Regions from separate parts of the Pseudomonas sp. TE36184 genome, predicted to be linked through region 2. Evidence: predicted binding sites of a transcription regulator. Region 2 holds the regulator's gene; each other region holds the start of a gene.
What was found. The regulator FliA, encoded in region 2, starts transcription of late flagellar genes. The targets are predictions, from matches to a motif close to CTAAAGTTTNNNNNNNNNNNGCCGNTAA.
Positions count from the first base shown of each region.

Region 1: ACVWZP_RS19655 (methyl-accepting chemotaxis protein) is a predicted target of FliA. The motif match lies at 3,085-3,112, and genes of this name have one in related genera.
Region 3: flgM (flagellar biosynthesis anti-sigma factor FlgM) is a predicted target of FliA. The motif match lies at 8,326-8,353, and genes of this name have one in related genera.

Region 1 is NZ_JBSSCU010000001.1:4,368,905-4,379,261, forward strand. Features, by position in the region: gene gabT (4-aminobutyrate--2-oxoglutarate transaminase) at 1-440, opposite strand, end outside; gene gabD (NADP-dependent succinate-semialdehyde dehydrogenase) at 622-2,064, opposite strand; tRNA gene ACVWZP_RS19645 (tRNA-Arg) at 2,435-2,511, shown strand; partial or broken gene ACVWZP_RS19650 (transposase domain-containing protein) at 2,768-2,946, shown strand; gene ACVWZP_RS19655 (methyl-accepting chemotaxis protein) at 3,156-4,775, shown strand; gene ACVWZP_RS19660 (2,3-butanediol dehydrogenase) at 5,052-6,116, opposite strand; gene ACVWZP_RS19665 (protein kinase family protein) at 6,535-7,122, opposite strand; gene ACVWZP_RS19670 (RNA polymerase sigma factor) at 7,119-7,691, opposite strand; gene ACVWZP_RS19675 (vWA domain-containing protein) at 7,730-9,352, opposite strand.
Region 2 is NZ_JBSSCU010000001.1:6,475,970-6,486,326, reverse strand. Features, by position in the region: gene motD (flagellar motor protein MotD) at 1-588, opposite strand, end outside; gene ACVWZP_RS29495 (hypothetical protein) at 585-725, opposite strand; gene ACVWZP_RS29490 (flagellar motor protein) at 731-1,471, opposite strand; gene ACVWZP_RS29485 (protein-glutamate methylesterase/protein-glutamine glutaminase) at 1,471-2,595, opposite strand; partial or broken gene ACVWZP_RS29480 (chemotaxis protein CheA) at 2,644-4,937, opposite strand; gene ACVWZP_RS29475 (protein phosphatase CheZ) at 4,949-5,737, opposite strand; gene ACVWZP_RS29470 (chemotaxis response regulator CheY) at 5,756-6,130, opposite strand; gene fliA (RNA polymerase sigma factor FliA) at 6,299-7,039, opposite strand; gene fleN (flagellar synthesis regulator FleN) at 7,036-7,869, opposite strand; gene flhF (flagellar biosynthesis protein FlhF) at 7,975-9,300, opposite strand; gene flhA (flagellar biosynthesis protein FlhA) at 9,312-10,357, opposite strand, start outside.
Region 3 is NZ_JBSSCU010000001.1:6,121,339-6,131,695, forward strand. Features, by position in the region: gene ACVWZP_RS27785 (ArsR/SmtB family transcription factor) at 1-189, opposite strand, end outside; gene ACVWZP_RS27790 (carbohydrate porin) at 469-1,755, opposite strand; gene ACVWZP_RS27795 (membrane-bound PQQ-dependent dehydrogenase, glucose/quinate/shikimate family) at 1,894-4,290, opposite strand; gene ACVWZP_RS27800 (MFS transporter) at 5,157-6,542, shown strand; gene ACVWZP_RS27805 (flagellar brake protein) at 6,601-7,350, opposite strand; gene ACVWZP_RS27810 (flagella synthesis protein FlgN) at 7,447-7,917, opposite strand; gene flgM (flagellar biosynthesis anti-sigma factor FlgM) at 7,966-8,289, opposite strand; gene flgA (flagellar basal body P-ring formation chaperone FlgA) at 8,431-9,195, opposite strand; gene ACVWZP_RS27825 (chemotaxis protein CheV) at 9,277-10,209, shown strand; gene cheR (protein-glutamate O-methyltransferase CheR) at 10,252-10,357, shown strand, end outside.

The DNA of each region.
Region 1 (10,357 bases), 2.1 Mb from region 2:
AGGGTCATCATGGTGCGACCGTGGTACGCGCCGGTGAACGCGATGATGCCAGCACGGCCAGTGGCAGCGCGGGCGATTTTCACGGCGTTCTCAACTGCTTCGGAACCGGTGGTGACCAGCAGGGTTTTCTTGGCGAAATCACCTGGGACCTTGGCGTTGATTTTTTCGCACAGTTCCACGTAAGGCTCGTAGGCCAGTACCTGGAAGCAGGTGTGGGTCAGCTTGTTCAGTTGCTCGGTCACGGCCGCGATGATTTTCGGGTGTACGTGGCCGGTGTTCAGCACGGCGATACCGCCGGCGAAGTCGATGAACTCGCGACCTTCAACGTCGGTCACGGTGGCGTTCTTCGCGGACTCGGCGAAGATCGGGTGAATCTGGCCAACACCGCGTGGTACAGCGGCTTCGCGGCGTTTCATCAGGGAAGCGTTGGTCTTGCTCATAAAGTCCTCATTCGCCACTCATCGGGTGGCGTTGTTCAAGGAATACGTGGCGGGGGGCAACTACGGCAGCATGCGATGATCGACTGACACAGCGTTCCCGGCCACTACGAATAACGGTGTAAAACACGCAAAGGGTCAGCGCTCTCGTGCCCTTTGCGTTTGCAGCAATGCCTTGCCGGGCTTAGATGCCCAGGCAGAGGTATTTGATTTCCAGGTAATCCTCGATCCCGTACTTGGAACCTTCACGGCCCAGGCCCGAAGCCTTGATACCGCCGAACGGCGCCACTTCGTTGGAGATCAACCCGGTGTTGACGCCGACCATGCCGTATTCCAGGGCTTCGGCCACACGGAACACACGGCTCAGGTCACGCGCATAGAAGTAGGACGCGAGGCCGAACTCGGTGTCGTTGGACATCGCGATCACTTCGGCTTCGTCCTTGAAACGGAACAGCGGCGCCAGTGGGCCGAAGGTTTCTTCCTTCGCCACAGCGGCATTTTTCGGCACGTTGGTCAGGATGGTCGGCTCGAAGAAGTTACCCTCCATGACCTTGCCGCCCGCCAGCAGCGTGGCGCCTTTGGCCAGCGCGTCCGCAATGTGTTCCTGGACCTTGGCCACGGCTTTGCCGTCGATCAGCGGGCCGGTGGTGGTGCCGTCTTCCAGACCGTTGCCGATCTTGAGCTTGGCCACCGCCACTTTGAGTTTTTCCGCGAACGCGTCGTACACCGCGTCTTGAACGTACAGACGGTTGGCGCAGACGCAGGTCTGGCCGTTGTTGCGGTACTTGGAGATGATCGCGCCTTCGACGGCCTTATCCAGGTCAGCGTCGTCAAACACGATGAACGGCGCGTTGCCGCCTAGCTCCAGGGACACTTTCTTGATGTCCTTGGCGCATTCGGCCATCAACTGGCGACCGATTTCGGTCGAGCCGGTGAAGGACAATTTACGCACGATCGGGTTGCTGGTCAGCTCGCTGCCGATATCGCCGGCGCTGCCGGAGACCACGCTGAACACGCCTTTCGGAATGCCGGCACGCTGCGCCAGTTCAGCCAGGGCGAACGCCGAGAACGGCGTTTGCGAGGCAGGCTTGAGCACCATGGTGCAACCGGCGGCCAGGGCCGGGCCGGCTTTACGCGTGATCATCGCGGCGGGGAAGTTCCACGGCGTGATCGCAGCGGTCACGCCGATCGGTTGCTTGATCACGATCAGACGCTTGTCCGGCTGGTGGCCGGGAATCACATCACCGTAGATGCGCTTGGCTTCTTCGGCGAACCACTCGATAAAGGAGGCGGCGTAGACAATTTCGCCCTTGGCTTCGGCCAGCGGCTTGCCCTGTTCCAGGGTCATCAGGCGCGCCAGGTCTTCCTGGTTCTCGATGATCAGCTCGAACCAGCGGCGCAGCTTGTTGGCGCGCTCCTTGGCGGTCAGCGCACGCCAGGCCGGCAGCGCTTTGTCCGCCGCTTCGATGGCGCGGCGGGTTTCAGCGGCGCCCATCTTCGGCACGGTGCCGAGAATCTCGCCCGTGGCGGGGTTGTTGACCTTGATGGTCTGACCGTTGTCCGCATCGACCCAAGCCCCATCGATAAAGGCTTGCTGGCGGAACAACTGGGCATCTTTAAGCTGCATGTCGGCTTTCCTTAACAGCACCGCGCGCGCGCGGAGCGAATTAGAGTTGTTGAAAGGCGCCTTTGGGGGCTGCCGTCAGGGAAATCAGCCCCTGCGTGCAAGCAAGTGGAGAGCGCACGGGAGACAGAGCGTTTGAAATCTCAAACGAATCCTAGGATCAAAGGGGGTACAGGGCAATAGGATGTTCGAAAAAAAGAACGAAAACCGCTTATTTGCCGGATTTATCAGATCAACGACCTCAAGCCCCGCACCCCACCACCGAGCCACAGCGCCCGACGCAAGGCCCCAACACAGACAATTCCCACCCGCCAGCAGCCAAAAACCAGCATGGACGCCCAAGGTCGACATGGGTATGATGTCGCCCGCACAAGCATCCGTAGCTCAGCTGGATAGAGTACTGCCCTCCGAAGGCAGGGGTCGTGGGTTCGAATCCCGCCGGGTGCACCATATAGCAGTCTCGGGCTGTCTCAGACAGTCTACGAAACACCCCAAGAAGCCCACCCCGTGCGGGCTTCCTTGTTTCTGGCTTTCCATCTCTCTCCAACCCGATAACTTCCCGCAATGCATGCCTTGAGACTCCTATAACTGGAGGCATACAGAAAGCCGCCCCTTAGCAAACACCACGCTCGCCGGCCCGGAACCTGACCACGCTACCTATCGCGAGCAAGACGGGAACGGCCTCTACTTCAGCGTGAAACCTAACGGACAACGGTCTTGGCTGGGTCTCGGCAGCCAACACGCAGCTGCGCTGATGAGCCTGAGCCAGTCGGCCAAGCTCAATGGGCATGATCCATCTGGTTATCTCAAGGATGTACTAGCCAGCGCGCCAGCAAGATCGCCGGGTTGTTGCCGCATAACGGGTTACCGTTACGCAACCTGTAATGCCCATTCGGTTACCGCGCAACTCGCATGAAAGTCCTTGTGCATGACGGCTTCGGGAGCTGGCTCCCCCCGCAGATTGAAGCAAGGCAAGCTCCACCGGCCAGGCGTTCGCCAACCACATCGCCTTTCGACGACATCCTTAAAGTTTCCGGCTTTGAGTCGATAGCCTGTTGAACATATCAACAACCGTTGGAAAACAGGAATCTTGTATGCACCTTAGAAATCTCAACGTAGCGCCACGCGCTGCCCTGTTTTTCGCGTTGATTATTGCGTTGGTTTTTGTGCTCGGCGCATTCGCAGTCGTGCAAATGGGCAAGCTGAGGGACTCCGAAAAAGACGTCGAACTCAATTGGATGGCTAGCATCCGACAAACGGAGCTGATGAACAGTACAGCCCTTCGCTTGAGGCTCGAAACACAGCGTGGCCTTGCTGACCCTCAGTCGATACAAAAGACGATTGATAGCTTCGCCAGCTACCGTAAGGCGTTCAACGATGCGGTGGCGAATTATGAGCCTCTGATAGCGAGTGATAAGGAGCGTTCGTTTTATACACCGGTAAAAAACAGCGCCGATGCCTACTCCAAACTAATGGATAGTCTTGAACCGTTGATGAGGCAGGGTGACGTAGCGGCGGCGGTCAGCCTGGTGAAGACCGGCATCCGCCCTCTGACGAACACGATGGAAATGCAGATCAAAGACTTGACCAACTTTAACAACGACGGCGCTGCGCAGGCTGGGCAAAACGCAACCGATCTTTATAACAATGGGTTGTGGTTGGTTGTCGGCCTTATTGCTGCCGTTGTCGTCCTGACAGTTGGTTTGGCATTGCTGTTGACGAAAAGTATTACCTCTCCGATTAAAGATGCCCTGTCTGTCGCGGAGCGCATCGCGGCCAGCGACCTCTCCAAAGAGGTATTGGTCAGCGGGACTGATGAAGCTGGACGACTGTTGAAAGCCCTCGCGCAGATGCAGACAAACCTGCGAACTACAATTATGCAGATATCCGATTCGTCCACCCAACTGGCCTCTGCGTCAGAAGAGATGACAGCGGTCACTGAGGAGTCGAGTCGGAGTCTTGTCGCCCAAAATGACGAGGTCAATCAGGCTGCCACAGCGGTCACAGAAATGAGCGCAGCTGTTGATGAGGTCGCTCGTAACGCGGAGTCGGCTTCCGAAGAGTCAAAGCGTACCCAGGGCTATACCGAAATAGGTTTGGAGCGAGTGGCTCAGACATTGAAGTCCATTCAAAAGCTGAACGGGAACGTTGAGAACACGAGTGAACAGATTCAGGGGTTGTCAGATCGTGCCCAGAGCATCACTAAAGTTGTCGAGGTGATTCGGGCCATTGCAGAACAAACCAACCTGCTGGCTTTGAACGCGGCTATCGAGGCAGCACGCGCAGGCGAGCAAGGCCGTGGGTTTGCGGTAGTTGCTGACGAAGTAAGGGCGTTGGCCCATCGCACTCAGGTGTCGACACAAGAAATCGAGCAGATGATTGCTGCCATCCAGAACGATTCTGATCTCGCCGTGAAGGCGATGAATACGAGCAGAGACCTAGCGACCGAATCACTTGGTGTCGCCCAAGAGGCCAGTACCTCGCTGGATCAAATAGCCACCGCCATTGTTCAGATCAATGAGCGTAACCTCATGATCGCCACGGCGTCTGAAGAGCAGTCGCATGTTGCGCGTGAGGTTGATCGTAATCTGGTCAGTATTCGCGAGCTGGCAACTCAGAGTGCTGCGGGTGCCAGCCAGACGGCCAGTGCAAGCGGTGAGATGTCAAAACTGGCGGTCAACCTGAATCAGTTGGTTAACCGATTCGCGGTGTGAAAAAGGCGCCGAGCGAAATTCATGCTTGGGGCATATCACGCCTCGATAGATGACTTGACCAAATGCGTGCTGATGTCGGCACGCCGGTCTGGCGGATGTGCTGATGCAGCGCTTACCCACAAGCCCAGGCCGGACGGGTGATCGGTGGCGACTCGCTACTCGTCGGCAAATTCCGGCAATACGGCATGAGAGGCCGTCGATAGATTCCATCAGCCGCACGCCACTCTTGCCACTCACAACGAAGTGGCAAGAGTGGCGTACTGCTCATCGCTCGCTTCAGACCCGAGCAGGCGACACGATGATTTTCACGTTGTGCTCCTTATTCTTGACCAACTCCTCAAAGCCCTGCCCCACGATCTGTTCCAACTGGATACGCCCCGTCACCAGCGGCGTAATGTCCAGCCGTCCATCGGCGATAAACGCGATCACGTCAGCGAACTCGCCGTTATAGGCCAGCGCGCCGAGTACTTGTTTTTCCGTCGCCACCAACTCGAAAAAGTTGAACTCGCTGGGCTCCTCGAAGATCCCCACCAGGACGCACTTGCCGGCCTTGCGGATCAGGTCGATTGCGAGTTTGGCCGTGTGTTTGTTACCGATGCATTCGAAGCTGACATCCGCGCCGAGCCCGCCCGTGAGGCGGCGGACTTCGGCCAGGGCGTCGCACTCATTGGGATCGAGCACATGGGTCGCGCCCACTTCCCGGGCCTTGGTCTTGCGGGCGCCGGACATTTCCAGCGCGATCACCTGCGCCGCACCGGCCGCCTTGGCGCACATGATGGTACACAGGCCGATGGTGCCGGCACCGACCACCACTACGTTTTGCCCGAGCAGGCTTCCGGCTTTTTTCACTGCGTGCATGCCCACCGCCAGCGGCTCGATCAGTGCCCCGGCTTCAGCGGGAAAATTCGCCGGCAATTTGTACAGCAGGTTGGCCGGCACGTTGACCAGTTCGGCGAAGGCACCATTGTTCATCAGCCCGGTGAAGGCCAGGTTCTCGCAGATGTTGTACATCCCGTGGGTGCAGTAGTAGCACGTGCCGCAATGCTGGCACGCATCGGCCGCCACCGGCTCGCCGACGCTGAAGCCCTGCACGCCGGCGCCGAGTTCGACGATCTCGCCACAAAACTCATGCCCGAGGATGCACTGCCCCTTTATCCCGGTCAGCGGGTGCGGGGCGTCGACCGGTATGAACACCGGCCCGGCCACGTACTCATGCAAATCGGACCCGCAGATTCCGCACCACTGCACGCGGATCTGCACCCAACCGGCCGGCGGCGAAATGGGCAGCGGGACGTCTTCGACGCGGATATCGTGACGGCCGTGCCAGACAGCGGCGCGCATGCTGCGTTGCGGATTGATCGAAAGGGTCATAGCGAAATCTCCTTGGAACGATTGGCCCTGGCGCCCCGCAAGAGTCCGCCAGGAGGGGCGTCAGCGCGGTAGCACAAGGTCCAGAACCAGTCGATTGAGCTGTTGCGGCATGCGACTCATGACGCCGCCACGGGCAGAACCGGGAAAGGGAGTTGGGCAGGACATCGGGCACCTGTTTTTATTATTGGGTCACCAGTCGGGCTGGTTACCAGTGCCAGAGCAAGGCCGGTGCCAGATCCGCAAAAGCACCTGAACAGGCCTTGCTTAGAGCGGTCCGCTGGAACCCCTGGGGCGGCCGCGATCGCGTTCGAATGAGACGCGCCATGTCAGACCACACCTGGTGGCGATGAGACGGCGAGACGTTGCGTCTCACCGCCCGCCCCGCCGTTCAGCGCTTGCGCAACACCTCCAGGCGCGCCGGCAAGTCCTCCTGGGGAAAGCGCGCGTGCAACGCCAGCAGCTTCTCATCCGCCGCTTGGCTGTCCCCGGCCGCCCGCAGGTTGACGATTTCCTGCAAGCCCTCTTCCAATGAAGGCAGTGCAACCGGTGCGCGCTTGCTGAGCCTGGCCGGCGATTTGTCCGACAACGCACCGGCGATTTCGGCTTGGACCGGCGCGCTTTCGGCTCTGGGCGCGACGGCCATCCGGGCCATCGGCGCGGGGGCCGGGTGGGCGCTTTCTGGGTGGGGCGCGGAGAACGTCGCCGGGGAGATGTCGGGTTGAGGCACGGGCGAGCGCATGACCACGCCGATCATCAACGCTAACCCTGCGACGGTGGCGAATGCCATCTGCCAGCGTGGGCGTTGGCAGGCGTGCAGCCAGCGTTGCCAGCGGCTGGGTTGCGGCGCTGGGGTTTCGCGGCGGGCGGTGGCGAGGATGAAGGCGTCGAGGGACGCCGGTGGCTCGCCGCGGCTGTGTTGACGCACGTGCTGGATGAGCAGGTCGTCGGGGTCGGGGGTGTATCGGGAGTCGGTCATGCGGGTATCTCCTCGGCCAGCAGGCGGCGCAGTTTCTGCTGGGCGTAACGCAGGCGGCTTTTCACGGTTTCCAGCGGGGCGCCGGTGAGGGCGGCGATCTGCGGCACGTCGAGGTCGCCATGCAGGCGCAGCAGGAAGACTTCGCGCTGGTCTTCGGGCAAGTCTTGCAACGCGGCGTCGAGACGCGCCTGGTCGCGGCTCAGGCTCAGATGCTGCTCGGGGCCGGCGCTGGTGTCGGGCTGGGCGTGCAGTTGTTCATCGTAACTGTCGTGCAACGGGTTGTGGATGCCGTGCTTGCGCCAATAGTCGATCAGGCGGTTGCGGGCGATCTGGAACAGCCAGGTACGAAAACTCGCCCGGCCTTGTGGCTGAGTGGCGCTGCGGATCAGGCTGAGCCAGGTCTCCTGATAAATTTCCTCGGCCAGTTCGGCCTTGTTGCTCAGGGACACCAGGAAGCGGTAGAGACCTTGGCGGTGCCGCGCGTATAAGGCTTCGAACGCGGCGCCGTCACCGCTTCGGTAGCGGGCCAGCAGCGATTCGTCGCTGGGTGAATCATCTGGAGCGGGCATGTCGGTGGCGAACTCCTTTCTGGTCGTTGTGTTCACGATCAAGGTTTGAGGCTTTGCGCCACTTCCACCAGTTGCACGAATTCATTGCGCAAGCCGAACGGGTCATCGCCCCGGGCAGAGCGGGCGAGTGCGGCGGTGTCCTGCAAACTCATGCTGCCAGTGTAGCGGCCATCGCCCTTGAGTTGCTGGGCGAAGGCGGCCACGGCGGCGCAGAAGCGCAGGTCGTCGCTGGCCTTGGCCGAGGCGTTGCTCACCGGCCGCTCGATCAAGCGGCTCGCGCCACCGGCCGCGGGCTTGTAGCGCACGCGCAACATGGCCAACTCATCGGAAGCGCCCGACACCGCAGGCGCGGCGGCATAGCGCAGCGGCTCCAGCCAGCCCTGCTGGCCCTTCGGTACAATTTCGTACAGCGCGGTCAGCGTGTGCCCGGCGCCGATCTCTCCCGCGTCGACCTTGTCGTTGTTGAAGTCCTCACGCTTCAACACGCGGTTTTCATAACCCAGCAAGCGGTATTCGCTGACCTGGGCCGGGTTGAATTCCACCTGCACCTTCACATCCCGCGCCACCACCGCCAGGGTCGAGCTGAGTTGGTCCACCAACACCTTGCGCGCTTCGCGCAGGGTGTCGATGTAGGCGTAGTTGCCGTCGCCCGCGTCGGCCAGCTGCTCCATCAGGTGTTCGTTGTAGTTATCCACACCGAAGCCGAGGGTGGTCAGCGACACACCGCTTTTGCGTTGTTCCGCGGCCATTTGCTTGAGGCTGTCGAAATCGCTGACGCCGACATTGAAGTCGCCATCGGTGGCCAGCAGGATGCGGTTGATGCCCTGCTCGATAAAGCCTTCGCGGGCCATCTGGTAGGCCAGTTCGATACCTGAAGCACCGGCGGTGGCGCCGCCCGCGCTGAGTTGGTCGATGGCGTTGCGCAGCTTCACTTTGTCGCGCCCGGAGGTGGGAGGGAGCACCACGCGCGACTCGCCGGCGTAGACCACCAGCGACACGCGGTCTTGCTCGCGCAATTGATCCACCAGCAATTTCAGGGTGCTTTTCACCAGCGGCAAGCCTTCGCGGCGGTCCATGGAGCCGGACACATCGACCAGAAACACCAGGTTGGCCGGCGCCAGCTGCGCTACGGCGCGGTCGGAGGCCTTGATGCCGATGCGCAGCAGTTGGGTGCGCGGGTTCCACGGGGTGGCCGCCAGTTCGGTGGTCACGCCAAACGGCGAACCGTCGGTGGGCAAGGCGTAGTGATAGGGGAAGTAGTTGAGCATTTCCTCCAGTCGCACAGCACCCTCGGGCGGTAGACGGCCTTGGTTGAGGAAACGTCTCACGTTGGCGTAGCTGCCGGTGTCGACGTCGATGCTGAAGGTCGAGACCGGCGTTTCGGCGACCCGATGCACCGGGTTGTCCGGCAGGTTGGCGTACTGCTCGCGGGGTTCGCTTTGGTAATCCAGGGTTGCCGACTCCTGCATCCGCATCGGTGCAGGCATCGCCTGGCGCTTGACCAACGCGCCCTGGACCGGCGCGCTGTGCAGCTCGGCGACGGGCTCAGCCGGTTTGGCTAAATCTGGGGACGAAGACAGCCCACAACCGGCCAGCGCCACCAGCAAGGTAACCGCAAAGCCCTGGGCAGCAGGACGCAGGAAAAGCAGAGGATGGGACATGGACTGAACCTCGTGAAAGAATGATCCGTTCACAAGGTCAGACGCAGGGTGTGGGGTGTTCGGGTTAAACCCTGGACTAGATAACACCTCAATCAGTGTGGGAGGGGGCTTGCCCCCGATTGCCAACTGTCAGCTACTGCATCGGGTGACTGACCCACCGCCATCGGGAGCAAGCTCCCTCCCACCTTTGATCTTCGGTGGTGCCAGAATCGAGACGATTAACTCAGCCCGGCGCGCTGCCCCGCCTGAATCCTGGTTTAGATAACACCTCGATCAGTGTGGGAGGGGGCTTGCCCCCGATTGCCAACTGTCAGCCACTGCATCGGGCGACTGACCCACCGCCATCGGGAGCAAGCTCCCTCCCACATTTGATCTTCGGTGGTGCCAGAATCGAGACGGTTAACTCAGCCCGGCGCGCTGCCCCGCCTGAATCCTGGTGTAGATAACACCTCGATCAGTGTGGGAGGGGGCTTGCCCCCGATGACCAAGCGTCAGCCACTGCATCGGGTGACTGACCCACCGCCATCGGGAGCAAGCTCCCTCCCACATTTGATCTTCGGTGGTGCCAGAATCGAGACGGTTAACTCAGCCCGGCGCGCTGCCCCGCCTGAATCCTGGTTTAGATAACACCTCAATCAGTGTGGGAGGGGGCTTGCCCCCGATTGCCAACTGTCAGCCACTGCATCGGGTGACTGACCCACCGCCATCGGGAGCAAGCTCCCTCCCACCTTTGATCTTCGGTGGTGCCAGAATCGAGACGGTTAACTCAGTCCGGCGCGCTGCCCCGCCTGAATCCTGGTTTAGATAACACCTCAATCAGTGTGGGAGGGGGCTTGCCCCCGATTGCCAACTGTCAGCCACTGCATCGGGCGACTGACCCACCGCCATCGGGAGCAAGCTCCCTCCCTCATTTGATCTTCGGTGGTGCCAAAATCGAGACGGTTAACTCAGCCCGGCGCGCTGCCCCGCCTGAATCCTGGTTTAGATAACACCTCGATCAGTGTG
Region 2 (10,357 bases):
CGCCCGGGCCGACGACAGCTCCCAGTTGGTCGGGTACTGCGCGGTACTGATGGGGATATTGTCGGTGAAGCCTTCCACGTGGATCGGGTTTTCAAACGGCTTGAGGATCGCCGCCACCTTGTCGATGATGGTGAACGCCTGGTCGCTGGGCATGGCATCGGCGCTGGCGAACAGCAGGCTCGAATTGAGCTCGATCTCCACCCACAACTCATTGCCGCGCACGGTCATCTGGTTGGAGCTGATCAAGTCGCCGAACGCGGCGCTGATATCGTCGGCGATGCTTTTCAGCGGGTCGCCGGTGCCGCCCATGCCGGCGGAGGTCTCATCGCTGTCGTTGACCAGCGGCTTGGCCGGGGTCACGGTCTTGGGCCGCTCTTCGCCGATCGGGATCGGCTTGAGCGAACGATCGGCGTCGTTGAACACGCCGATCAGCGCTTGGGAAATGACTTTGTACTTGCCTTCGTTGATCGACGAGATGGAATACATCACCACGAAAAACGCGAACAGCAAGGTGATGAAGTCCGCGTAGGACACCAGCCAGCGTTCATGGTTGACGTGTTCTTCAGGCTCGCGACGGCGACGGCTCACAGACGATTACCTCCGCAAAACGAATCACCTGCAGGAGCGAGCTTGCTCGCGAAAAATCCGAGAGCAACGCGTTCGTCCAAAATGCCCGCGTCATCGTTGACGATTTTCGCGAGCAAGCTCGCTCCTACACGTTTCATGTACATCAATCCATGAAGCCCTGGAGCTTCAATTCGATGGAGCGCGGGTTCTCGCCCTCGGCAATCGACAGGATGCCTTCGAGCAACATTTCACGGTAACGCGACTGGCGCAGGGCAATCGACTTGAGCTTGCTGGCCACCGGCAACAGCACCAGGTTGGCACTCGCCACACCGTAGATGGTGGCGACAAACGCCACGGCAATGCCGCTGCCCAGTTGCGACGGATCGGCGAGGTTGCCCATCACGTGGATCAGGCCCATCACCGCACCGATGATGCCGATGGTCGGCGCGTAGCCGCCCATGCTTTCAAAGACTTTGGCGGCGTTGATATCGCGGCTTTCCTGGGTGTAGAAATCCACTTCCAGGATGCTGCGAATCGCCTCCGGCTCGGCGCCGTCCACCAGCAATTGCAGGCCTTTGCGCGCGTAGCTGTCGGGCTCGGCATCGGCCACGCCTTCCAGGCCCAGCAGGCCTTCCTTGCGTGCGGTGAGGCTCCAGTTGACCACGCGGTCGATGCCGCCGGCCAGGTCGACGCGCGGCGGGAAAATAATCCAGATCAGGATCTGCATGGCACGCTTGAACGAACTCAAGGGCGACTGCAGCAATGCCGCGCCGACGGTGCCACCGATCACGATCAGCGCCGCCGGGCCGTTGGCCAGGGCGCCGAGGTGCCCGCCTTCGAGGTAGTTGCCGCCGATGATCGCGACAAACGCCATGGTGATACCGATCAGACTCAGTACATCCATCAGAGGCAGGCCTCCACCAAATGCCTGCCGATATCGTCCAGGCTGTAGATCGCGTCGGCCAGCTCAGCCTTGACGATGGCCATCGGCATGCCATAAATCACGCAACTGGCTTCGTCCTGGGCCCAGATCGCACTGCCGCCCTGCTTGAGCAGGCGCGCGCCTTCGCGACCGTCGGCGCCCATGCCGGTGAGCACCACCGCCAGAACTTTGTCGCCGTAGGACTTGGCTGCCGAACCGAAGGTGATATCCACGCAGGGTTTGTAGTTGAGGCGCTCATCGCCCGGCAGGATTTTGATCGCGCCACGGCCATCGACCATCATCTGCTTGCCCCCAGGCGCCAGCAGCGCCAGGCCAGGACGCAGGATGTCGCCATCCTCGGCTTCCTTGACGCTGATGCGGCACAGCTTGTCCAGGCGCTCGGCGAAGGCCTTGGTGAACGCGGCGGGCATGTGCTGGATCAGCACGATCGGCGCCGGGAAGTTGGCCGGCAGTTGGGTCAAGACCCGTTGCAGGGCAACCGGGCCGCCGGTCGAAGTACCAATGGCAACCAGCTTGTAGGCCTTGCGTTTCGGCGCCGGCGAATGGGCGTTTGGCGCAGGTGCCCGCACGGGTGCCGCGGCAGGCCGGGCAACCGCTGCCGGCGCCGGGCGACCGAACGCCGTGCTGGTGGGTGCCGCCGGAGCCGCGACCGGCGCAGGCGCCGGGGCGCTGAACAGGCTGCGACGGTTGCTGCGCGAAATGCTGTGGACCTTCTCGCACAGCATCTGCTTGACCTTCTCGGGGTTGCGCGAGATGTCTTCGAAATTCTTCGGCAGGAAGTCCACCGCACCGGCGTCCAGCGCATCCAGGGTGACCCGGGCGCCTTCGTGGGTCAGCGAGGAGAACATCAATACCGGGGTCGGACAGCGCTGCATGATGTGTCGGACTGCGGTGATGCCATCCATCATCGGCATCTCGTAGTCCATGGTGATCACGTCCGGCTTCAACGCAATGGCTTGATCAATCGCCTCTTTACCGTTGGTGGCCGTGCCGACCACCTGGATCGTTGGATCGGCGGAAAGAATTTCCGAGACGCGGCGGCGGAAGAAACCCGAATCGTCCACCACCAGGACCTTGACTACCATAAACACTCCGTTAGGCGGGGCAGGCAATACCGCCCTGCCCCACCAGAATCAAATACGCCGTGCGGCGTAACGCTTGAGCATGCTCGGAACATCGAGAATCAACGCGATACGACCGTCACCGGTGATGGTCGCACCCGACATGCCCGGGGTTCCCTGCAGCATTTTGCCCAAAGGCTTGATGACCACTTCTTCCTGGCCGACCAGTTGATCGACGACAAAGCCGATGCGCTGGGTGCCCACGGAGAGAATCACCACATGGCCTTCGCGCTGCTCTTCATGGGCGGCCGAGGCGACCAGCCAGCGCTTGAGGTAGAAGACAGTGGCAACGCTTTGTCGCGCACGATCACCACTTCCTGGCCGTCCACCACGTTGGTGCGCGACAGGTCGAGGTGGAAGATCTCGTTGACGTTGACCAGCGGGAAAGCGAAGGCCTGGTTGCCCAGCATCACCATCAGGGTCGGCATGATCGCCAGGGTCAACGGCACCTTGATGACGATCTTCGAGCCCAGGCCCTTGGTCGAGTAGATATTGATCGAACCGTTGAGCTGGCTGATCTTGGTTTTCACCACGTCCATGCCCACGCCACGGCCCGACACGTCGGAAATCTCGGTCTTGGTCGAGAAGCCCGGCGCGAAAATCAGGTTGTAGCACTCGGTATCGGTCAAGCGGTCGGCGGCATCCTTGTCCATCACGCCACGCTTGACGGCGATACCGCGCAGGATCGCCGGGTCCATGCCTTTGCCGTCATCGGTGATCGACAGCAGGATATGGTCGCCCTCTTGTTCCGCCGCCAGAATCACCTTGCCGTTACGGGACTTGCCCGCGGCTTCGCGTTCTTCCGGGGTTTCCACGCCGTGGTCGACGGCGTTGCGCACCAAGTGGACCAGCGGGTCGGCCAGGGCCTCGACAAGGTTTTTGTCGAGGTCGGTTTCTTCACCCACCAGTTCCAGGTTGATTTCTTTCTTGAGCTGGCGAGCCAGGTCACGAACCAGGCGCGGGAAGCGACCGAAGACTTTCTTGATCGGCTGCATCCGCGTCTTCATCACCGCGGTCTGCAGGTCGGCAGTGACCACGTCGAGGTTCGACACGGCCTTCTGCATGGCTTCGTCGCCACTGTTCAGGCCCAGGCGCACCAGGCGGTTACGCACCAGCACCAGTTCGCCGACCATGTTCATGATGTCGTCCAGGCGCGCGGTATCCACACGCACCGTGGTTTCGGCTTCGCTGGCAGGCTTGTCGGCCGCGGCGGCGGCCGGGGCACGCGCGGCAGCGGCAGGAGCGGCGGCAGCCGGGGCACGCGCGGCAGCGGCAGGAGCGGCGGCAGCCGGGGCCGGGGCCGGCTTGGCGGCAGCAGGGGCCGCGGCTTTGGCCGGTGCCGGTTTGGCCGCCACCGGGGCTGCCGTCGCCGCAGCGCCAGCGGCCACTTCAGCGAACTTGCCCTTGCCGTGCAATTCGTCGAGCAGGGCTTCGAATTCGTGATCGGAAATCAGCCCGTCGCCGGCAGGTGCGGCAGCGGCAGCAGCCGGTGCGGCAGCCGTTGCGGCGACTTCCGGCAAGGCATCGGCAGCAAAGGAGCCCTTGCCATGCAACTGGTCGAGCAACGCTTCGAATTCGTCGTCGGTAATGTCGGTGCCGGCGGCGGCGGCGGCTGCCGGAACTTGCGAGGCACTCGCAGGTGCTTGCGCCTCAGCCGCAGGTGCAACGGCGTCGGCAGCGAACTGGCCCTTGCCGTGCAACTGATCGAGCAGGGATTCGAATTCTGCGTCGGTAATGTCTTCGCCGGTCGGCGCGGCGGGCGCGGCCACTGCAGCGACCGCTTGCGGCGCTTCGGCTTCGGCCTTGACCGCATTGAGGGAGTCGAGCAGTTGCTCGAACTCGCTGTCGGTGACATCCGCTTCGGCTTCGACGACAGGCTCCGGAGCCGCTTCCACCACCGGCGCGGCCGCGGTGTCGGCAGGCTCCGCCAGACGCGCCAGGGCGGCCAGCAGTTCCGGGGTGGCTGCGGTGATCGGGGCACGTTCGCGAACTTCGCTGAACATGCCGTTGACCGCATCCAGCGCTTCGAGAATCACGTCCATCAGCTCCGAATCAACGTGACGCTCACCCTTGCGCAGGATGTCGAACACGTTCTCGGCGATGTGGCAGCACTCCACCAGCTCATGGAGCTGGAGGAAGCCGGCGCCCCCTTTTACAGTGTGAAAACCGCGAAAAATTGCATTGAGCAGGTTCGCATCATCCGGTCGGCTTTCCAGCTCGACCAGTTGTTCGGACAGTTGCTCTAAAATTTCGCCGGCCTCTACAAGGAAATCCTGAAGGATTTCTTCATCGGCGCCGAAGCTCATGGGTGTGCTCCTTAGAAGCCTAAACTGGATAACAGGTCATCTACGTCATCCTGACCTGACATAACGTCTTCACGTTTATCGGCATGAATCTGCGGACCTTCACCCTTGGCGAGATGTTTTTGTGGATCTTTTTCCGAGAGGATCGCTTCGCGGTCATGTTCGATGCCGGCGAAACGATCAACTTGGCCTGCCATAAGCACCAATTTGAGCAAGTTGCTTTCCACTTCGGTGACCAATTGGGTCACGCGCTTGATCACCTGACCGGTGAGGTCCTGGTAATCCTGGGCGAGCAGAATGTCATTGAGGTTGCTGGACACCGTGTGGTTGTCCTGTTCGCTGCGCGACAGGAAACCCTCGACCCGACGGGCCAACTCACGAAACTCCTCAGCCCCCACTTCCCGACGCATGAAGCGGCCCCAGTCAACGCTGAGGGCCTGGGCTTCGTTGGCCATGCCGTTGACCAGGGGCGTGGCGTTTTCCACCAGGTCCATGGTGCGGTTGGCCGCCGCTTCAGTCAGCCTGACCACATAGGACAGGCGCTCAGTGGCATCGGTGATTTGCGAAATTTCTTCAGCCTGGGGCATGTGCGGGTCAATCTGAAAATTGACGATCGCACTGTGCAGCTCGCGCGTGAGCTTGCCCACTTCCTGATACAGGCCGCGGTCACGGGTCTGGTTAAGCTCATGGATTAACTGCACCGCGTCGCCGAACTGGCCTTTTTCAAGGCTCTCGACCAGTTGGTGAGCATGCTTTTTCAGGGTCGACTCAAAGTCCCCCTGTGACGTTTCTTTATGCTCCATAGCTCCCCCGCGATGGCATTAGCCGTGGATGCGTTCGAAGATTTTTTCGATCTTCTCTTTCAAGGCCAATGCAGTGAATGGCTTGACCACGTAGCCGTTGACCCCGGCCTGGGCGGCTTCGATGATCTGCTCACGCTTGGCTTCGGCGGTCACCATCAACACGGGAAGGCTGCGCAGTTTTTCATCGGCGCGCACATGGCGCAGCAAGTCGATACCGGTCATGCCGGGCATGTTCCAGTCGGTTACCAGAAAGTCGATGCTCCCGCTGTTGAGGATCGGAATCGCCGTAAGGCCGTCATCCGCCTCGACCGTGTTGGTGAACCCCAGGTCACGCAACAGGTTTTTTATGATCCGCCGCATCGTTGAGAAGTCATCAACGATGAGGATTTTCATGTTCTTGTCCAATTCGACCTCCAAGCAGTCTTAAAACGCGTCCAGCACCTGGACGCGCCATTTCAATCAACAGGCGTTACACAAAAAGGACTGCCCAGGGCACCACGAAACTCACCCGCGAAAACCAAGGGCCTCGCGGTAGTGTCTGCAGTGTCCCCACACTGCCTGTCAGCGCGCGCGCCACTCTCCCAGGCGTCCCCGCAAGCGGGCTGCGCACTGGCTGTGCAGCTGGCTGACACGCGATTCGCTGACCCCCAGGACCTCACCGATTTCCTTGAGGTTCAGCTCTTCGTCGTAGTACAGCGCCAACACCAGTCGCTCACGCTCCGGCAGATTGGCAATCGCGTCCGCCAGCGCCCCCTGAAAGCGTTCATCTTCCAGGTCGCGCGACGGTTCGAGATGAGCACTCGCGCCGTCCTCGTGCAGCCCTTCGTGTTCGCCGTCCTGCAACAGGTCGTCGAAACTGAACAGGCGGCTGCCCAAGGTATCGTTCAAAATCCCGTAATAATCGTCGAGACTCAATTGGAGTTCGGCCGCAACTTCGTGATCTTTAGCGTCGCGACCGGTTTTTGCTTCAATTGCACGAATTGCGTCACTGACCATGCGCGTATTGCGGTGTACCGAACGCGGCGCCCAATCCCCTTTACGCACTTCATCGAGCATCGCACCACGGATACGGATACCCGCATACGTCTCGAAACTCGCACCCTTGCTCGCGTCGTATTTGGTCGATACTTCGAGCAGGCCGATCATGCCGGCCTGGATCAAGTCTTCGACCTGGACACTGGCGGGCAGGCGTGCCAGCAAGTGATAGGCAATGCGCTTGACCAGCGGCGCATAGCGCTCGATCAATTCGCCCTGGCGGTCACGTGCCGAATTTTTGTAAAGGTTATAGCCGCTGGCTGTCATAGCACCGGTCCTGCGCTCGTCTGATGCACCAATCGCTCGACGAAAAACTCCAGATGCCCCCGAGGGTTGGCGGGCAACGGCCAGGTATCGACCTTCTGAGCAATAGCCTTGAACGCCAACGCGCATTTCGAACGAGGGAACGCTTCGTAGACCGCACGCTGCTTTTGCACGGCCTTGCGTACACACTCGTCATAGGGAACTGCGCCGACGTATTGTAAGGCGACATCGAGAAAGCGATCAGTGACCTTGGTCAACTTGGCGAACAGGTTGCGTCCTTCCTGCGGGCTCTGGGCCATGTTGGCCAGCACGCGGAAGCGGTTCATGCCGTAGTCGCGGTTGAGCAGTTTGATCAGGGCGTAGGCGTCGGTGATCGAGGTGGGTTCATCGCAGACCACCAGCAGGACTTCTTGCGCGGCGCGCACGAAGCTGACCACGGACTCGCCAATCCCGGCGGCGGTGTCGATCACCAGCACGTCGAGGTTGTCGCCGATATCGCTGAACGCCTGGATCAGGCCGGCATGCTGCGCAGGGCTCAAGTGGACCATGCTCTGGGTGCCCGAGGCGGCCGGCACGATGCGGATGCCTCCAGGGCCCTGCAGCAGCACATCGCGCAGCTCGCAGCGACCCTCGATCACATCGGCGAGGGTGTGTTTGGGCGTGAGCCCCAGCAAAACGTCAACGTTCGCCAACCCAAGGTCAGCATCCAGCAGCATGACACGACGGCCAAGCTCTGCCAGGGCCAGGGACAAATTCACTGACACGTTAGTTTTCCCGACGCCACCTTTGCCGCCGGTCACCGCGATCACCTGTACGGGATGCATGCTGCCCATTTTAATTCTTTACCTTGTCTTGCTTAGACGCAGGCTACATGGCTTGGCCGCGTGAATCGCTTGCAGACCATCGATGTAGATACATTTCATGGTGTTCATGCTGCCTCAACCCACCCGCTTTGCCGGGTTGTGGTAAAGGTCAGCGAACATATCGGCCATCGCTTCCTCGCTAGGCTCTTCTTGCATTTGCACGCTGACGGCACGGCTGACCAACTGATGACGGCGCGGCAGATGCAAATCATCCGGAATCCGCGGCCCGTCGGTCAGGTAGGCGACCGGAAGTTCATGACTGATAGCCAGGCTCAGCACCTCGCCCAGGCTCGCGGTTTCGTCGAGCTTGGTGAGGATGCATCCGGCCAGGCCGCAGCGCTTGTAGCTATGGTACGCAGCGGTAAGAACTTGTTTTTGGCTGGTGGTTGCAAGCACCAGGTAATTTTTTGCCTTGATGCCACGCCCGGCCAGGCTCTCCAGCTGCATGCGCAACGCCGGATCGCTGGCTTGCAGGCCGGCGGTATCGATCAGCACCACACGTTTGCGCAGCAACGGATCGAGGGCGTTGGCCAGGGACTGGCCCGGGTCGACGTGGGTCACCGACACATTGAGGATGCGGCCCAGGGTCTTGAGTTGCTCCTGGGCACCGATGCGGTAGCTGTCCATGCTTACCAGCGCGATGTTCTGAGCGCCGTACTTGAGCACGTAGCGCGCCGCCAGCTTGGCCAGCGTGGTGGTCTTGCCCATGCCGGCAGGGCCGACCATGGCGATCACGCCGCCCTCTTCCAGGGGTTCGAGTTCCGGGGTGACGATCATCCGCGCCAGGTGGGCCAGCAACATGCGCCAGGCCTGGCGAGGTTCTTCGATTTCGCTGGTCAGCGCCAGCAGGTCGCGGGACAACGGGCCGGACAGGCCGATGCGTTGCAGGCGACGCCACAGGTTGGCCTGTTGCGGCTTGCTGCCTTGCAGTTGGGTCCAGGCCAGCGAACCGAGCTGCACTTCCAGCAGCTCGCGCAGGCCGTTGAGCTCAAAGCGCATCGAGTCGAACACACGCTGGTCGACTGCGGCGGCCGGGGCAGGCGCGGCAGGCGCGGCAGGACGCGGCGGTTCGATGAACGTCGGCTCGACCAGCGGCTCGGCGGCGGTCAGCGGCAGGCCGGCGAACAACTGGCGATTGGTGGTCGCATCGCTGTCACCGCGCATGCTCAGTTCGGCCTGGGCCGAGACAATGCGCGAGGCCGTCTTGCGCAGCTCGTCTTCAAGCTCCATGTTCGGGACACGCGGGGCCAGCGCCGAAGGGGTGTAATCCAGGGCAGCCGTCAGCTCGACACCGCCGGCAATACGACGGTTACCGATAATCGCAGCGTCGGCGCCCAGCTCGTCACGTACCAGTTTCATGGCCTGACGCATATCGGCGGCGAAAAAACGCTTTACTTGCATAACCCACTACCTCAGCCGTTGGGCCCTACTGTCGCGACGATAGTCACTTGCTTGTTGTCAGGGATTTCCTGATAAGCCAAAACGTGCAAATTCGGCACTGCCAGGCGTCCAAACCGCGACAACATCGCTCGGACCGGGCCTGCCACCAGCAGAATCACCGGTTGGCCCTGCATTTCCTGACGCTGCGCTGCTTCGATCAACGAACGCTGCAGTTTTTCAGCCATGCTTGGCTCCAGCAGAACGCCCTCTTCCTGGCCCTGTCCTGCCTTCTGAATACTATTGAGCAATATTTGTTCCAACCTTGGCTCCAAGGTGATCACAGGCAGCTCAGACTCAATCCCTACAATGCTTTGTACGATAGCGCGGGATAATCCAACGCGCACGGCGGCCACCAACGCGGCAGTATCTTGACTCTTGGCGGCATTGTTGGCGATGGCCTCGGCGATGCTGCGAATGTCGCGCACCGGCACCTGTTCGGCCAGCAGCGCCTGCAGCACCTTGAGCAATTGCGACAGCGACAGCACGCCCGGCACCAGCTCTTCGGCGAGCTTGGGCGAGGCTTTGGCCAGCAAACCCATTAGTTGCTGGACTTCTTCGTGGCCGATCAGCTCGTGGGAGTGCTTGTACAGAATCTGGTTGAGGTGCGTGGCGACCACGGTGCTGGCGTCCACCACGGTGTAGCCGAGGGACTGCGCCTGACTGCGCTGGCTGACTTCGATCCAGACCGCCTCCAGACCAAAAGCCGGATCTTTGGCGGTTATACCGTTCAACGTGCCGAACACCTGGCCCGGGTTGATCGCCAGCTCGCGGTCGGGGTAGATCTCCGCTTCGGCGAGGATCACGCCCATCAGGGTCAGGCGGTAGGCGCTGGGGGCCAGGTCGAGGTTGTCGCGGATATGCACAGTGGGCATCAGGAAGCCCAGGTCCTGGGACAGCTTCTTGCGCACGCCCTTGATCCGCGCGAGCAATTGGCCGCCCTGGTTGCGGTCGACCAACGGGATCAGGCGGTAGCCGACTTCCAGGCCGATCATGTCGATCGGGGTCACGTCGTCCCAGC
Region 3 (10,357 bases), 350 kb from region 2:
CAGCACCGCCAACTGCTGAGAAAGCGTCGGTTGTTGTATCCCGAGCAGCGACTCCAGATCGCCGACATTGCGCTCGCCTTGGGATAGCTGGCAGAGCAGGATCAAGCGATCCGGATTGGCCAGAGCCTTGAGGAATTGGCTGGCAGCATCGGCGTTGGCGTGAAGCCGCTGGAGATCTGATTCGAGCATACGATTGATCACTAATTGTTCAGTTGGTTAAATTATAGTATATAAAAATAATAAGTGTATACCGACGCTGATCTGAATTCGTCACTGGCAGGAGAGGTCGATGGGTAAGTCGGGGGCTAAAGGCGGAGCTTGGGTCGGGCGCGGAGCGCCGGAGAAGGTCGGACAGTCGGCCCGCGTAGCGCTTGAGCACGTATTGATTGCGCTACAAGCTGAGATATCCGACCGCGTGTGCGATTGCGAAAGGGCACCGAATGGATGCCCCCTGTGCAAACGACGTTGTTAAAACGTCGCCTTGACCTGTAACCCCGCCGCCAGCGCGTTGTCACGCTTTTTGCCGGAGAACGCGCCGGGCTCGATGTAGTACTGCAGATCGGGGCGCAGCAGCAGCCAAGGTGTGACCTGTGCGCCGTAGTTGAGCTCAAGCATCTGCTCGCCGTTGTCGAGGTTGGCGATCATTTCGGCGTCTTCGAGGTTGGTCGCCTTGGCTTCTTGCACATCCCGTGTGCGCGAGTTGAGCACGGCGCGCCCATAGCCAAAAGAGATGGAGTCGTTCGGGCGGCTCGCGAAAGGCTTTTGTTTGACCAGGCCCACCGAGTACCAGCGGCGCATCGGCGAGGTCGCCGCGTTGCTGCTGGCCGCTTGGCCGAAGAGGCGTAGTACGCTTTGCGGGTCTTGCTCATCCCGCCAGATGGCTTGGTCAATCAACACATAGGCGCCGGTACGGTTGTCGCTCTTTTCCGTACTGCCGATCTTGGGGGCGTTGGAGGTGTCGTAGTACCAACCGACTTTGTATTGGCCGTTCAGGAAGGCGTTGTTATTGAAGATCGCCTCCAGTGGCAAAATCGCTCCCGTAGTGCCGTTGCTGGGCATGGAGAACGCTTTGGACGAGCGCGTGTTGTATTCCGGGTTGACCTGGAACACGGCGGTTTGCAGTGTCAGCGACGGGTTGACGTCGTAACGCAACTCGCCACCCCAATGCGCCGTCGGGTAGTTGCCCCAGCCACTGCCGCTCGACATGGTCAGTGGGTGTGCACAAAAACCGGCGCTCACAAAGTTGCTCAAGATGGGCATACCACCGAAATCGGTGCCCATCACCATGAAGCCGAGTTTGGTGGAGAGGTCCGGCGAAAACAGGTTGCGTTGATAACTGAACTCGGTCAGCCGAGTGTATTCGCCGCCATAGTTTTCTTGCGACGACAGGCGGTTTCCAAGCAAGTCTTCGGTGGCGCTGTGGCCGCGACGGTCGTTAACGAGTACTTGCACCCGTCCCGCATCAGGGCTGTCGAGCAATTTACTCAGATCAAACTGGGCGCCTATGCGTATTTGTTGTGAATAGCGGGTGCCGCGCTTGATCCCGCCATGCAAGTTGGAAATCGTTTCGGAACTGTAGTCACCGGTCAGTTTGATGCCCTTGTCGGTCAACTTTTGGCGTTCACCGCCCCAGTCGCCAGTGAGTGTAGAGCGGTTCATCAGATCGTCGGCCAGTGCCGGGGATGGGGCGAAAAGGCATAGGGACAAACCGCTGCACAGGCTGCTGGTCAGCATGGCGCGGAAAGAAAAAAGCATTTGGATGTGCTCCGTTACAGAGAAAGTGGGGGAATAGCTCAACGGCCCGCGTTGTTTATCGGTTGCACCGTTCTTTTGTGACTTGGAAAAATAACCCCCGTAAACGGGGGTTATTTTCATGCAGTGGCAACTAACGCATTACGGCTTGATGTTGTCCGGTAGTGCATAAGCAATGATGTAATCACCAACGTCAGGCGAATGGCTCATGCCGCCGGCGGAGATGACCACGTACTGCTTCCCGGTGGTGGGTGACTGATAGATCAGTGGGGCGGCAACTGCGCCAACCGGCAGGCGGGCTTTCCAGACTTCTTTGCCGGTGGCCGAATCGAGCGCGCGCAGGTAGTAGTCCTGGGTGCCCGCAAAGAACACCAGGCCAGAGGCTGTCGACGTCGGACCGCCGAGCGTCGGCATGCCCAGCGGAATCTGCAGGTGCGTCTTGATCCCCAGCGGGCCGGTGTCCTGCACGGTGCCCATGGGAACCTGCCAGAGCAGTTTCTGCGTATTGAGATCAATCGCACTCATGCTGCCGAAGGGCGGTGAGTTGCACGGCACGCCCAGTGGCGACTGGAGAATGTCGATTTTCACGCCGCCATAGATACCCGCGACTTGCGGGCGAATGGTGCCCATGAAACCCGGCACTTCATCGGTCGACACCTTGAACTTCTTGGTTTCTTCCTTGGTCACCAATGACATCCGCAGCGGCATCCGCATGTCGTTGACGAACATCGTGCCGGTGTTCTCATCGATGGAGATGCCACCCCAGTTCATCCCGCCCAGCAAACCAGGCCATTCGATGTACGGCTTTTCGGTTGGCGGCGTAAACGGCCCCGCGTAAACCGAATCTTTGAACATGATCCGGCAATACAGTTGGTCGAATGTCGACACGCCCCACATCGACTTTTCAGTCAGTGGGTCGGCCCCGATCACCGGTATGCCGGCCGAGTACGGTTGCGTCGGCGACAAGTGTTCGCCTTCTGCCGCAGGAGAAGTCGGAACGGCACGCTCCTGCACCTCGGTGACCGGCTGGCCAGTACGACGATCCAGCACAAAAATCTGGCCGGTCTTGGTGGTCTGGATCAAGACCGGGGTTTTCACGCCTTGGGCATTCTTGATGTCATAGAGAACCGGCTGCGATGGCAGATCGTAATCCCATACATCATGGTGAATGAGCTGGTAGACCCATTTGGCTTTGCCGGTCGAGGCATCGACTGCCACGACGGCTGAGCCAAATTTTTCTTTGACGGCGTTGCGATCACCGCCCCAATAGTCGGGCGGGCCATTGCCGGTCGGCAAGTAGACCAGGTTCAGCTCTTTATCGTAGGTCGGGATCGTCCATACGTTAGGTGTTTCCAGCGTGAACGGGTGATCGGCCGCGGTCGGGTCGGTGCCTTCGGGCGCGCCGACGTCCCATGCCCACACCAGCGCACCGCTCAGCACGTCGAAGGCGCGCACGGCGCCGGAAGGTTCGCCTGCCACAATATCGCGTACCCAACCGCCCACCACCGTGAGGTGGCCCATGACCACAGGCAGGGAGGTCGGGTGGTAGCGCTTGCTGTTCTCGGTCGGGCCCATGCCTTTCTTGAGATCGACATAACCGTTGTCACCAAAACTCTGGCACAAGGCGCCGGTGTGCGCGTCAAGTGCAAACAGGCGGGCATCCACCGACGACACCAGAATACGCTGGCGACATTGCTGCTGATCGGTATACGAGGCCTTGACCGCCGCGCTCAGGCTGTCGTCTTTATCGATGTCGTAATAGCCCACGCCACGGCACGTCACATGCTCTTCGCTTTTGGCGTGAGGGTCGAACGTCCAGATCGCCTTGCCCGTATCGCCATCCAGCGCGGTGATCAGGTTTTCCGGGGTGCACGAATACAGCACGTTGCCGATCTGCAGCGGGGTGTTTTCATCAACGCCAGCGCCGGCGCCGGTGGTCCTACGTCCGGTTCGGTAGGTCCAGGCTACTTGCAGGTCCTTGACGTTTCCCGGCGTGATCTGCGTGTAAGGCGCAAACCGCGTCCCTGACGCATTGCGCCCGAAGAACTCCCAGTTTTCAGGTGCGCTGGCGGGGCTCGTGGTCTTGGTGGAGTCAGTCGCGGCCACAGGGTTCGAGATCCCGCCGTGCGGGTAGAACGCCGCAATGAAGGTGGCGATCAAGGCCAGGAATACGGCGAAGCCGAATCGATTCGCCGTGCGCCGGGTGCTCAAGGCTGTTTCCGGGAATGCGGCACCGACCCACAAGCTGAGGGTCAGGATGATCGCCGGCACCACCAGGCGCGGCAGCAGTTGCCAGTAGCTGAACTGACCCACTTCGTAGAACGCCCACACACAGGTGGCGAGGAATATGACGACGGAGAGGGCGATGCTGATAGGTTTACGCAAGACAAACAGTGCCGCCAACAACAGATAGGCGAGGCCAGCCAGCAAGTAATAACTCGACCCGTCGAGTGCTACCAGCTTGAATCCGCCATAAATCAACGCCAGTGCCACGGCAAAAACAAGCAGGGAAAACAGTCCCCTTGCAATAGTGCTCATTGAGGATCTTCCAGAGTGAGATCGATGATCGTCTGTCATATTTGTATATGCTCAGTTGGGGAAATACGTAACGGTTTGCGCTATTTACCAACAACTTGGCCGAATATTGAGTTCGGCCTTTAGTTGGCCGGGTGCGGTTCTTCCATGATCCCGATAGGCTGGCTTGCCGACGGCAAGCGAGCTTTGGAAATCAGCGTAATAATTGGCCATCCCCGTATTCATGGTCTGGATGCCGACACTCTTTCGCCCCAGCCCTCCACGTTGAAAGCGCCGTTCGATAACGAACGGGATGCTTAATAGAGGCTGATTGAGTTTCGGCAGGAGGGATAACGAAAACGTTGGCGGCTGTATTACGCCCGCTTGACGACTGTCCACGTGCTCAGTCGCGAGTGAATCGTTCCGAAGGCTCTGTCGGCCTTGTTCGGGTTACATGCTTTACTCCGACTGATTCGCTGGTTAATCGCGGTGGATTAACGCGTAGACCAGTCTATAGCGCTGGTTTTTTGGATAAATCCATAAGACTGGAAAACAATGTTGATAAAACAGTAACAATTAGCGGCGATACGCATCGGCGACGCCGGCGTGCGGGTAATCATGTGCAGGCGCGGCGGGGGGCTTTTGGGGCGTGCTCGGTCTTTTCAACACTCGGTCGAACCTTGCGCGTGATCGAGGTTCACAGGTGGTGCGGCGAGTATTTCGCGCAACCTTGTACCTTGTGTGTCACCCGGTAGCGTCTGAGCTGTAGTCCATCGTTTTCACACAAAATATTCCCCGGAAACAGCGCCTGGTGCCTGTCCGGACCCGACCCCCGGGACTATCATGCCGGTAGCCCTGACCCTCACTGCAAGGAGCCGCTCGGAACGCCGATGCGCCAGATCTGGAAATCTTTTCGAGCCCTTTATTTCGCCTCCTTGATGATGCTGATCGGCTCCGGCCTGCTCAGTACGTACCTGGCCTTGCGCCTGGCGGCCGACAACGTCGACAGCCTGTGGGTCGGTGCGCTGATGGCAGCCAACTATTCCGGCCTGGTACTGGGCGGCAAGATCGGCCACCGCCTGATCGCCCGGGTCGGGCATATCCGCGCGTATGCCACCTGTGCCGGGATCGTCGGCGCGGCGGTGTTGGGCCATGGCCTGATCGACTGGCTGCCGGCCTGGATCGTCCTGCGGGTCATCGTGGGCCTGGGGATGATGTGCCAGTACATGGTCATCGAAAGCTGGCTTAACGAGCAGGCGGATGCCAAGCAGCGTGGCGTAGTGTTCAGCGGCTATATGATTGCGTCCTACCTTGGCCTGGTGCTGGGGCAGTTGATCCTGGTGATGCATCCCCAGCTCGGCCCCGAGTTGCTGATGCTGGTCGCGCTGTGCTTTGCCCTGTGCCTGGTGCCGGTGGCGATGACCCGACGCATTCACCCGGCGCCCCTGCGTCCGGCGCCGATGGAGCCACGCTTCTTTATCCAGCGCGTGCCGCAGTCGTTGAGCACGGTGCTGGGGGCGGGGTTGATCGTTGGTTCGTTCTACGGTTTGGCGCCGCTCTATGCGTCCCAGCAGGGGCTGAGTACCGAGCAGGTCGGTCTCTTCATGGGTAGCTGCATTTTTGCCGGGTTGGTGGTGCAGTGGCCGTTGGGCTGGCTGTCGGACCGTTACGATCGCGCACTGTTGATTCGCTGCTTCGCCCTGTGCCTGGCGGTGGCGGCATTGCCGTTGGCGATCCTGAGCAAGGTGCCGCTGGAAGTGCTGTTCGTGGCCGGGTTCCTGTGTTCGCTGGTGCAGTTCTGCCTGTACCCGCTGGCCGTGGCGTTTTCCAACGACCACGTCGAAGGCGATCGTCGGGTATCGCTGACGGCCATGCTGCTGGTGACCTATGGCGTGGGCGCCAGTATCGGGCCGTTGCTGGCCGGTGTGGTGATGAAGCTGTTTGGCAGCCAGATGCTGTACGCGTTTTTCAGCCTGTGCGCGCTGATCCTGGTGTGGCGTATCCGGCCTAAAGCGGTGACCAACCTGCATCAGGTCGACGATGCACCGCTGCAGCACGTGGCAATGCCTGACAGCATGTCCAGCTCGCCGCTGGTGGCGGCCCTCGATCCGCGGGTCGATGAGCAGATGGTGCAGGAGCAGATGCAGACGGCGGTTGTCGAGCCCGAGCCTGAAACCGACGCGGAATCACCGGCGGATGAGCCGCTCTTCGAAGGGCCGCCGGAACCACCGGGCCCGGATGAGCATCCCCACGGCCTGAGCAGGGCGCGCCCCTGAATGCAAAAACGGGCAGATCCCCAAAGGGGCTGCCCGTTTTTTATCGCGATCTGAATGCTTAAAAATCGTCGTCTTTGTCGAAGCGTCGTGCTTCGCGTTGCAACTGGTACACAAAACGCTCGACCTGGCGCTGCACCAGGCCGCTCATGTTGTGGAAGCGCACGCCGGCGAAGGTGGTATTGATCTTCTCTTCGAAGTGCAGGTAACGCAGTTCGACCGAGGTGGTCATGCTGCCAAAGGGCAGTGCGGCGATAAAACGGTCGTAGACCTGGCCCAACTGCAGGCGCTCGGAAATATCGCCTTCAAAGCGCAATTTGCAGCCGGTGGCGGAGATATCCAGCAGCTTGCCGCTGACCGGCGCCTTGAGTTTCTCGCCGCCCAACTCGATATTCACCAATTGCGCGAGTTTCAGCGCGGCGCGGAACGCATTGCGGCGCTGATGGTAGACCACTTCGTCCGGCATGTTGCCGCTGTAGATACGGTGGCCGCCTTTTTCGCTGATGCTCAGGGTGCCGTTGCTTTCCCAGGCAACGCGCACGCCGTCGTGAAAGCCTTCGATGCGGAAGGGTTCGCCATTCTCAAGGTAGCGTTCGCCGTCGCGGGGGATCATTTCGTCCAGGGCCAGGGTCTTGCTGTCCCGGTCGACGTCGACCAGGTAGCTTTGAAAGCGCTGGCTGCGTTCATGGAAGGTGATGATCAGCGGGTCATGGCTTTCTTGCAGCATGCGCAAGGTGCCAGCGATTTCCAGAGGCGTGGTGAACACCTTGGGTGGCTGCGGAGCTTCTTCCGCATTAAGGGCGTTGAACACGGTTCTTCCATCTCCAGACAATATACGACTACACGCAAGAACCATCATTTTGCCAGTATGTCGCACGCCTTGGATAGGGCGCACGTTAAACCGACGTCAGGCTTGGCTGCGGGTGCTTGGCTTGACCATGCGCGAGGTAGAGCCTTGGGCGTTATACAGGGCCGGAGGTTCGCCGCCATGGAGTATGCGCAACTGATTGGCGGTCGTGGCTTGCTGAAGCTGGATCGACTGACCGTTGAGCAGGTTGGCTTCCTGACACTGGGTGAGTAATTGATTGAGTTCTTTGCTTTGGGCCAGCAACCGATCGCCGACCGAGGAATGACTGGCCAACTGTGCGAGGCCGTCTTGATCTGCCGGTAGGCCGAGGCTGACGAGAATCTGGCTACGCTTCTTGCCGTGCTGTTCCAGCAGGACAATCAGCGACTGCTTGCGCGCCAGGATTTCTTCCAGCAGCGGCATATCCCGGCCATACAGGGCCAGGGATTCTTCTTTGAGCAGCTCGAGCAATTGTTGCGTCGGCGCCAGATCATCAATGATCAGTTGAAGCAGATTTTCGTCGTGGTGCATGGCTGGCCTTGGGTTTTAAGCGTCCAAAAGCCTGGCGCAGGCCTTTGCCTAGCGCTCGGCTTCGAAGTTAAGCAGCTTGCTGGCTACACGGTTGCTGTCGACTTTATAGCTGCCATCGGCGATTGCCTGTTTCAATTCGGCCACACGGGCTTGATTGACGACGGGTTGATCGCGCAGCGAGTCAGTGACCTTCTGCAACTGTTGAGCCTCATTGCTCAGGTGTACGGATTCCCCGCTTTGGCTGGCGCCGGCCTGTTCCGCTTTGGCGGGCAGAGGCTGGGCCTTGGCGTCTACGCTGTCCTTGGTGCCGCTGGTGCGCGTAGTGCCTGGCAAAGCCGGGGCGTTATTCAAACGGCTGAAATCGATGACCATGATAAAAAACCTCTGGGTATTTGGACGCTTGCCATGGTTTCGGCCATACCCGGACAAACTTTAGGCGCGATTGACAATAAACCTGCATGCACGAACGTCAGGCGTACAGTGTAGGAAAAGCTGGCGTCCTATTCCAGTGATCTATAAAGCCACCTCGACTTGGCCCGGCGCGGTGACCCGTGCCTTGATGACGCGGTTGGAATTGAGGTTCTTGACCCGGATCTGTTCGCTCATGCCGCCGTTGGACAGCGCTTCGCCCGGCATCTTCACATTCAGCCCGCCGCTGCTGGCGGAAATGATGACCTGGTCGCCCTTGCGAATGACTTCTGCCTGTTCAAGATGGACCAGGGTGATGACCTGGTCGGCGACCATTGGTCGGGTCAATCGTTGCCCGACAGCCTGGTCCACTGACGTCAGGTAACCCTGGTTGATCAGGCTGATGTCCCGCTCGCGCAAGATGACATCCTCATAGCCGATGATTCCGCTGCGTTTGAGCGGCCGCGACACCACGACGACATCGCGGAACAGTTTGACCTGGGCGGGCACGAACACGGTCCAGGGCGAGGTCCCTTCACAGCGCACCTTGACCGTCACGCGACCAATGGGCTGGGCCGGGCTTTCCAGGCTGGCTGTCAATTCCTTGTCGCACATCGGCATGCGCAGGCGCGGATCCAATTGGTTGACCTGGATTTCATAGCGTCCTGGCGTCTGGGTGGTTGCCAGATAATCTTCTACAGTGAATTCAAGAAAGCCTTGGGTGACGCCGATAAGTAGATCAGGCAAGGTGACGTCGGCGGCGCGGGCAGTGATGCCTGCGCCCACGGCAAACAACGCCATCCAGGCGCAGAGCAATCTGCGATACCGTGAGTGGCGAGTGCGTCGGGAAACTGTCGTTTTCATATCCATAGCCAATAAAAAGCAAAGCTCGTGCCGTTTAGTGTTGGGTGCGCGTCGTACCCCCAAAGGTTTTAGCGTAGGAGTCTGGGCATGGCAGGTGTAATGGATTCAGTAAACCAGCGTACACAGCTGGTAGGGCAGAATCGCCTGGAGTTGTTGCTTTTTCGCCTGGACGGCAAGCAGCTCTATGGCATCAACGTGTTCAAAGTGCGGGAAGTGCTGCAGTGTCCCAAGCTGACGATCATGCCCAAGTCGAGCCCGGTGGTGTGTGGCGTAGCCAACATCCGTGGCGCGACCATCCCGATTCTCGACCTGGCATTGGCCACGAGTTCGGCCGGCCTGCAAGACCGCGAAAACCCGTTTGTGATCATTACCGAATACAACACCAAGACCCAGGGTTTCCTGGTGCGCTCGGTGGAACGTATCGTCAACATGAACTGGGAAGAGATCCATCCGCCGCCCAAGGGCACCGGTCGCGATCACTACCTCACGGCGGTGACGCGAGTAGACAACCAGTTGGTCGAAATCATCGACGTGGAGAAAATCCTCGCCGAAGTCGCACCGACTTCCGAAGCGATTTCGGTTGGCGTCGTCGATGCCGAAACGGCGCACAAGGCGGTTTCGCTGCGGGTGCTGACGGTGGACGACTCCTCGGTGGCGCGTAAACAGGTGACCCGTTGCCTGCAAACCATCGGCGTTGAGGTGGTGGCGCTCAACGATGGCCGCCAGGCGCTGGATTACCTGCGCAAACTGGTGGACGAAGGCAAGAAGCCGGAAGAAGAATTCTTGATGATGATTTCCGACATCGAGATGCCGGAAATGGACGGCTATACCCTCACGGCTGAAATACGCAACGATCCACGCATGCAAAAATTGCATATCATCCTGCATACTTCGTTGTCGGGCGTATTCAATCAGGCGATGGTCAAGAAGGTCGGTGCTGACGACTTCCTGGCTAAGTTTCGCCCTGATGACCTGGCATCCCGGGTAGTCGACCGGATCAAGGCAGCAGATCACGGCTAGGGGAATTTCCCTGGCGGTCACACGATTTAAGAGGCGGTATCATTGTCTACGGGTAATTTGGATTTCGAACAGTTCCGGGTTTTCCTGGAAAAAGCCTGTGGCATATTGCTCGGTGAAAACAAGCAGTATCTGGTATCCAGCCGTCTCA